DNA from 3 places in the Pseudomonas sp. LBUM1657 genome. Region 3 is predicted to be linked to each of the others. Evidence: predicted binding sites of a transcription regulator. Region 3 holds the regulator's gene; each other region holds the start of a gene.
What was found. The regulator sigma-54, encoded in region 3, starts transcription at its own class of promoters, with help from an activator protein. The targets are predictions, from matches to a motif close to ANTGGCATNNANNTTGCTNT.
Positions count from the first base shown of each region.

Region 1: glnK (P-II family nitrogen regulator) is a predicted target of sigma-54. The motif match lies at 1,159-1,178, and genes of this name have one in related genera.
Region 2: ACA055_RS08955 (CmpA/NrtA family ABC transporter substrate-binding protein) is a predicted target of sigma-54. The motif match lies at 1,359-1,378, and genes of this name have one in related genera.

Region 1 is NZ_CP166799.1:6,299,393-6,301,658, reverse strand. Features, by position in the region: partial or broken gene ACA055_RS29170 (BRO-N domain-containing protein) at 228-407, opposite strand; gene ACA055_RS29165 (accessory factor UbiK family protein) at 705-965, opposite strand; gene glnK (P-II family nitrogen regulator) at 1,384-1,722, shown strand; gene ACA055_RS29155 (ammonium transporter) at 1,758-2,266, shown strand, end outside.
Region 2 is NZ_CP166799.1:1,951,935-1,954,200, forward strand. Features, by position in the region: gene ACA055_RS08950 (ANTAR domain-containing response regulator) at 1-13, opposite strand, end outside; gene ACA055_RS08955 (CmpA/NrtA family ABC transporter substrate-binding protein) at 29-1,240, opposite strand; gene ACA055_RS08960 (quinone-dependent dihydroorotate dehydrogenase) at 1,471-2,266, shown strand, end outside.
Region 3 is NZ_CP166799.1:932,249-934,514, reverse strand. Features, by position in the region: gene lptB (LPS export ABC transporter ATP-binding protein) at 1-266, shown strand, start outside; gene ACA055_RS04190 (RNA polymerase factor sigma-54) at 545-2,038, shown strand; gene hpf (ribosome hibernation-promoting factor, HPF/YfiA family) at 2,113-2,266, shown strand, end outside.

The sequences.
Region 1 (2,266 bases), 1.1 Mb from region 3:
GGTTTTTGAAGGGTAGCCGGGTCGCGTGACGGCGCAGGCATCAAACTTTCGCAGGATGTTGCGAGTGCCTTTGCGGTCGGTGAAGCGTAAGCGAGCGTGGATTGCCGACGTAATCAGTCGTGGGATGATGTTTTTGTAGGACCTTGCTTAGATCAATGAAGGACTCCGGTGAAAGGTTGCGGACACTGAGCCGGGCTTGGTTTTCGAGATACACAAAGGACGTTGGCGGAAGACTGATGTGGGTCGGTGTCGAGTTTGCGGTCTGCGCGTTCGTCGAGGTAAAGGCGAAGCAGACGGCCTAGGTCTTGGGCACTGAACCAAGGTTGGATTTCGAGGAGAAGGGTGTGGAGGTGAAGTTTGTGGCGGGTGAAGACGTGGGGGATCAGATAAGCGTCATCGCTATTCATTGATACAGCTGCTTTTGCTGAAGGGGCTGCTGTCAATCGTCGCCAAACAATTGGGTGGCAGCTGTACGCGGGTTGGCGAACCGGAGCAAAAGGAACTCGGCAGACCCGAAGGTCTCCCACGCACAACCGCCATGACTCGATGTGGCGGAAGTAAACCCGCCATCGGATGGTCGTCGTGCGCCTTAAGCTTCGCAGCCTTCTTTAGTTCCTACAGGGGTGGTCGATCCAGTGTGGGATGGCTGGTAGACCGAGGCGACCCTATTCGCGGGCAAGCCCGCTCCCACAGGGATTGTGGCGTTATTCGGTCGGCGGACTGAGCTTCGCTTCCAACTCCGCCACTTTCGCCTCAAGACTTTCCAACCGTGCCCGTGTCCGTGCAAGCACGACCATCTGGCTATCAAACTCTTCCCGGCTCACCAGATCCAGCTTGCTGAAGCCGCTTTGCAATAGCGCCTTGAACTGGCTTTCGATTTCGCTTTTCGGCAGTGGGGTGTCGCCGCTGAAGAGGCGGGAGGCGGTGCCGCTCAGGGCGTCGAGGAAATCTTTGGGTGCGAGCATGGGAAATGTCCTGTCAACAATGACGGGCAGTGTATCACGCAGTGTCTATAGTCAATTCCGACTGCTGGCCATGCACGCTTTTCGCGCATGCGGACGGACGGCAGCGCACTGTTGTTGTGCGTATTCGTCGGGCCATTCAACCAAAGGGGCTGGCGGTCGTGGTCAAGGCGTTGAATTCAGTGGGTTTCGGCGAGATGGCAAGCTTTCTGCTTAGTCGGTAGTAACCCATGCACTGATGCAGTCGCTGTGACGAATGCAGTGCGCCGAGCGAAACGGGGAAGTGTTTCGTGCGGAGCGGTTAGCTGGCGTCGGACGGGCAGGTAAGGCCGACGATGCGTTACAAAGCCAGGCACTGCGCTTAGACTTGAGTCGGGTTTGTTTTCCTGGGGCAAGTCCACCAATTCGGGAGAGAGTTTTCATGAAGCTAGTCACTGCCATCATCAAGCCGTTCAAACTGGACGACGTGCGCGAGTCGCTGTCCGAGATCGGCGTGCAGGGCATTACCGTTACTGAAGTCAAAGGCTTCGGTCGGCAGAAGGGTCACACCGAGCTGTATCGCGGCGCGGAATACGTGGTCGATTTCCTGCCCAAGGTGAAGATCGATGTCGCCATTGACGACAAGGATCTTGATCGGGTTATCGAGGCGATTACCAAGGCTGCCAACACCGGCAAGATCGGTGACGGCAAGATCTTCGTGGTCAATCTGGAACAGGCGATTCGCATCCGTACCGGCGAAACCGATACCGACGCAATCTAAGCCGCCACAAACCCAACGCCCCAGGAGAAAACAATATGACTCTGCGTAAATTCGCAGGGCTAGGAGCCCTGTTGTCCCTCGTAATGCCCAGCCTGGCTATGGCGGCAGACGAAGTGGCGGCCCCAGTCCTCAATTCCGGCGATACAGCCTGGATGATGACCTCGACAGCCCTCGTGCTGTTCATGACCATTCCCGGCCTCGCGCTGTTCTACGGCGGCATGGTTCGGTCGAAAAACATTCTTTCCGTGATGATGCAGTGCTTCGCCATTACCGGTCTGATCAGCATTCTGTGGGTCATTTATGGCTACAGCATCGCGTTCGACACCACCGGCATGGAACAGGGCGTCGTCAACTTCAACTCCTTCTTCGGCGGCATGGGCAAGGCATTCCTCGCCGGTGTCACGCCATCGAGCCTGACCGGTCCTGCGGCGCTGTTCCCTGAGGCGGTGTTCATCACCTTCCAGATGACGTTCGCCATCATCACCCCTGCGCTGATCGTCGGTGCTTTCGCCGAGCGGATGAAGTTCTCCGCGATGCTGATCTT
Region 2 (2,266 bases), 1.0 Mb from region 3:
GGATACGCAACATATTCGCATTCTCCTGTCAGCGGCTGGCGAGAAGGGGCGAGCTGTCGCTCATGACGTGCAGCTTGAAACTGCGGGCATAGCCGGCTGGGTCCGAGCCGTCCCAGACCTTGCCGTCGATCAACTGGCTGCTGCGCATTTCCTGATCCCGGACGCCGACACCGACCGCGGTGGCGGCCTCACGGTATAAGTCTAGTTGCTGGACCTGACGGGCCACCGCGAGGTAGTCCGGGTCGTCGCGCAACAAGCCCCAGCGACGGAACTGGGTCATGAACCACATGCCATCGGACAGATAGGGCAGATTGACCTCGCCATCGCTATGGAAGCGCAGCGCGTGCGGGTCTTGCCAGCGATTGCCGAGGCCGTCGGCATAGTCGCCGAGCAGTCGCGGCTCGATGCAATCGAGTGGTGTATCCAAGTATTGCGGTGCGCTCAGCAATTGCGCGGTACTGCGGCGATTCTCGGTGCTCTCTTCGATGAAGCGGCTGGCCTCCAGAATCGCCATCACTAACGCCCGGGCGGTGTTGGGGTATTGCTCGACGAAGGCACGGGTGCAACCGAGGACTTTCTCCGGGTGATCGGGCCAGATGGTCTGGGTGGTTGCCAGGGTGAAGCCGAGGTTCTGTTTCACCGCGCTCGCCGACCAGGGTTCACCGACGCAGAAACCGTCGATACGCCCTGCTTGCAGGTGCGCGACCATTTGCGGCGGTGGCACCACCACACTGGTGACATCCTGCAGCGGATGAATCCCCTGACTGGCGAGCCAGTAATACAGCCACATCGCGTGGGTGCCGGTAGGAAATGTCTGGGCAAAGGTGAGTTTTGGGCGACTTTGGTGCACGTGCCGATCCAGTGCTTCAGGACTGGTCACGCCCAAGGCCTGTAACCCGTGGGAGAGGTTGATGCTCTGGCCGTTCTGATTCAGGCCCATGAGCACTGCCATGTCAGTGGGGGCTATGCCGCCGATGCCCAAGTGAACGGCGTAGATCAGACCGTAAAGACTGTGGGCGGCATCAAGCTCGCCGCTTACCAGTTTGTCCCGCAAATTGGCCCAGGATGATTGGCGCTTGAGGTTCAGGGTCAGGCCGTAGGGCTGGGCGAAGCCCTGAGTGGCGGCGACCACCACCGAGGCGCAATCGCTCAGGGCCATGAAGCCGAGGTTGATTTCGGTCTTTTCCGGGGCATCGCTTCCATTGACCCAGGCCAGTGGGCCCGCTGTGGTTTCATTCATGGCTAAACACCTTCCAAAAAAAAGCGTCGTCCCTGGCCCTCGCGCGAGCAAAGCCGGGTGACGACGCCTTTGTCTTTCGACTCATCCCGTCGTTGGCATGAGTGCTGATGCCTATACCGGTGCAAGGCATATGCCATCGCCCGCTGATTTTTTCGTGCGCCTCGCTTGCGACGCCGATGCCCGGCTATAATCGCCGCCTCATTTCGCCGCCATTCGAGTCAAAGCCGCCCATGTACACCCTGGCCCGTCAGCTGTTGTTCAAACTTTCCCCGGAAACCTCCCACGATCTGTCCCTGGACCTGATCGGCGCGGGCGGGCGTTTGGGACTCAACGGCTTGCTGTGCAAGGCGCCGGCGAAAATGCCGGTGAACGTCATGGGCCTGGACTTCCCGAATCCGGTGGGTCTGGCGGCGGGTCTGGACAAGAACGGCGCGGCCATTGACGGTTTCGCGCAACTGGGTTTCGGTTTTGTCGAAATCGGCACCATTACCCCGCGTCCGCAGCCGGGTAATCCGAAACCACGGATTTTCCGACTGCCGGAAGCCGAGGCGATCATCAATCGCATGGGATTCAACAACCTCGGCGTCGATCACCTGCTGGCTCGTGTCGCGGCAGCCAAGTTCAAGGGCGTGCTGGGTATCAACATCGGCAAGAACTTCGACACCCCGGTGGAGCGTGCCGTCGATGACTACCTGATCTGCCTGGACAAGGTCTACGCCCACGCCAGCTACGTGACGGTCAACGTCAGCTCGCCGAATACGCCGGGCCTGCGCAGCCTGCAATTCGGCGACTCGCTCAAGCAGTTGCTCGCTGACCTGGCGACGCGCCGGGCGGAACTGGCCCTGCGTCATGGCAAACACGTACCGCTGGCGATCAAGATCGCGCCGGACATGACCGACGAGGAAACTGCGCAGGTCGCACAAGCGCTGATTGAAACCGGGATGGACGCGGTGATCGCCACCAACACCACCCTGAGCCGCGTGGGCGTCGAAGGCATGGAGCATGGCGACGAGGCGGGCGGTCTGT
Region 3 (2,266 bases):
CCAACCCGAAATTCATCCTCCTCGACGAACCCTTCGCAGGTGTGGACCCGATTTCGGTGGGCGACATCAAGCAGATCATCCATCACCTCAAGGCCAAGGGCATTGGCGTGTTGATCACTGACCACAACGTCCGTGAAACCCTGGATATCTGCGAAACCGCCTACATTGTCAACGATGGCCAACTGATCGCCGAAGGCGACTCTGCCACCATCCTGGCCAACGAACTGGTCAAGGAAGTGTATCTGGGCCATGAGTTCCGCCTGTAAGCGCTGAGGTGTCCCAGGCGATCGCCAGAGCGCCCTTTTCAATAAAAACTTTATAGTTTTTCTTGAGAAGAGCGCTCCAGGCAAACACATCGCTTTCAAGGTATTCGGCCACTGACAAGCATGAGCAACGCGTCAATAAAGCTTTATAGTTTTTTATTGTTACGGCGCTCTAGGCAAACAGTTCAGTTTCAGGCATATAATTTGCTTATGTTTGGCGCTCCGGCGCTCTGTAGTGGATGGCGCATGTGCGCCGGCGAATAAGGTGTTAAGCCCCTGCCATGAAACCATCGCTAGTCTTGAGAATGGGCCAGCAGCTGACGATGACACCGCAGCTGCAACAGGCCATCCGCCTGCTCCAATTGTCGACCCTGGACCTGCAACAGGAAATCCAGGAGGCCCTGGAGTCCAATCCGATGCTCGAACGCCAGGAAGAAGGCGACGACTTCGATAATGCCGATCCCTTGGCCGATAAAGCCGAACAGCAACCTAACGCCGATGTTTCGGAACCCTCCTACCAGGAAACCGCCCCGACGGTGGATAACCTCGAGGAAGGTGACTGGAACGAGCGCATCCCTAACGAGCTGCCCGTCGACACCGCATGGGAAGACGTCTACCAGACCAGCGCCAGCAGCTTGCCAAGCAACGATGACGACGAGTGGGATTTCACCACCCGTACTTCGGCCGGCGAGAGCCTGCAAAGCCACCTGCTGTGGCAACTGAACCTGGCACCGATGTCCGACACCGATCGCCTGATTGCCGTGACCCTGATCGATTGCATCAATAATCAGGGCTACCTGGACGAAACCCTTGAGGAAATTCTCGAAGCCTTCGATCCGGAACTGGACATCGAACTGGACGAGATCGAAGCCGTCCTGCACCGCATCCAGCAATTCGAGCCCGCCGGCATCGGCGCCCGCAACCTGGGTGAATGCCTGCTGCTGCAATTGCGCCAGTTGCCCGCCAAGACGCCTTGGTTGACCGAGGCCAAGCGTCTGGTCACCGATTACATCGACCTGCTTGGCAGCCGCGACTACAGCCAGCTGATGCGGCGCATGAAGCTCAAGGAAGATGAACTGCGCCAGGTCATCGAACTGGTCCAGAGCCTCAACCCGCGCCCAGGCTCGCAGATCGAGTCCAGTGAAGCCGAATACGTCGTTCCCGACGTGATCGTGCGCAAGGACAACGAACGCTGGCTGGTAGAGCTCAATCAGGAATCGGTGCCACGGCTGCGGGTCAACGCCCAATACGCCGGGTTTGTTCGCCGCGCCGACACCAGCGCCGACAACACCTTCATGCGCAACCAGTTGCAAGAGGCTCGCTGGTTCATCAAGAGCCTGCAAAGCCGCAACGAAACCCTGATGAAAGTGGCCACCCAGATTGTCGAGCATCAACGCGGCTTCCTGGAGTACGGCGACGAAGCCATGAAACCGCTGGTCCTGCATGACATTGCCGAAGCAGTGGGCATGCACGAATCGACGATTTCACGGGTGACCACGCAGAAATTCATGCATACCCCGCGGGGAATCTATGAACTGAAATACTTTTTCTCCAGCCACGTCAGCACCTCCGAGGGCGGTGAATGCTCGTCCACAGCGATTCGCGCGATCATCAAAAAACTGGTTGCCGCGGAAAATCAGAAAAAGCCGTTGAGTGACAGCAAGATCGCTGGTTTACTGGAGGCACAAGGCATTCAGGTGGCTCGCCGCACCGTCGCCAAGTACCGCGAATCTCTCGGGATCGCGCCTTCGAGCGAACGCAAGCGGTTGATGTAGAGCCACGCCACAGCGTTCCAGTGGCAGGTATTTCTGCCTGCCGCTTTATGCACTGGCAACGAAGGAGAAGCTGTATGCAAGTCAACATCAGTGGACACCAACTGGAAGTGACCGAACCTCTTCGCTCCTACATCGGCGAAAAACTCGAACGACTAGAGAGGCATTTCGACAAGATCACCAACGTGCAAGTCACGATGACGGTCGAAAAGCTCAAGCAGAAAATCGAAG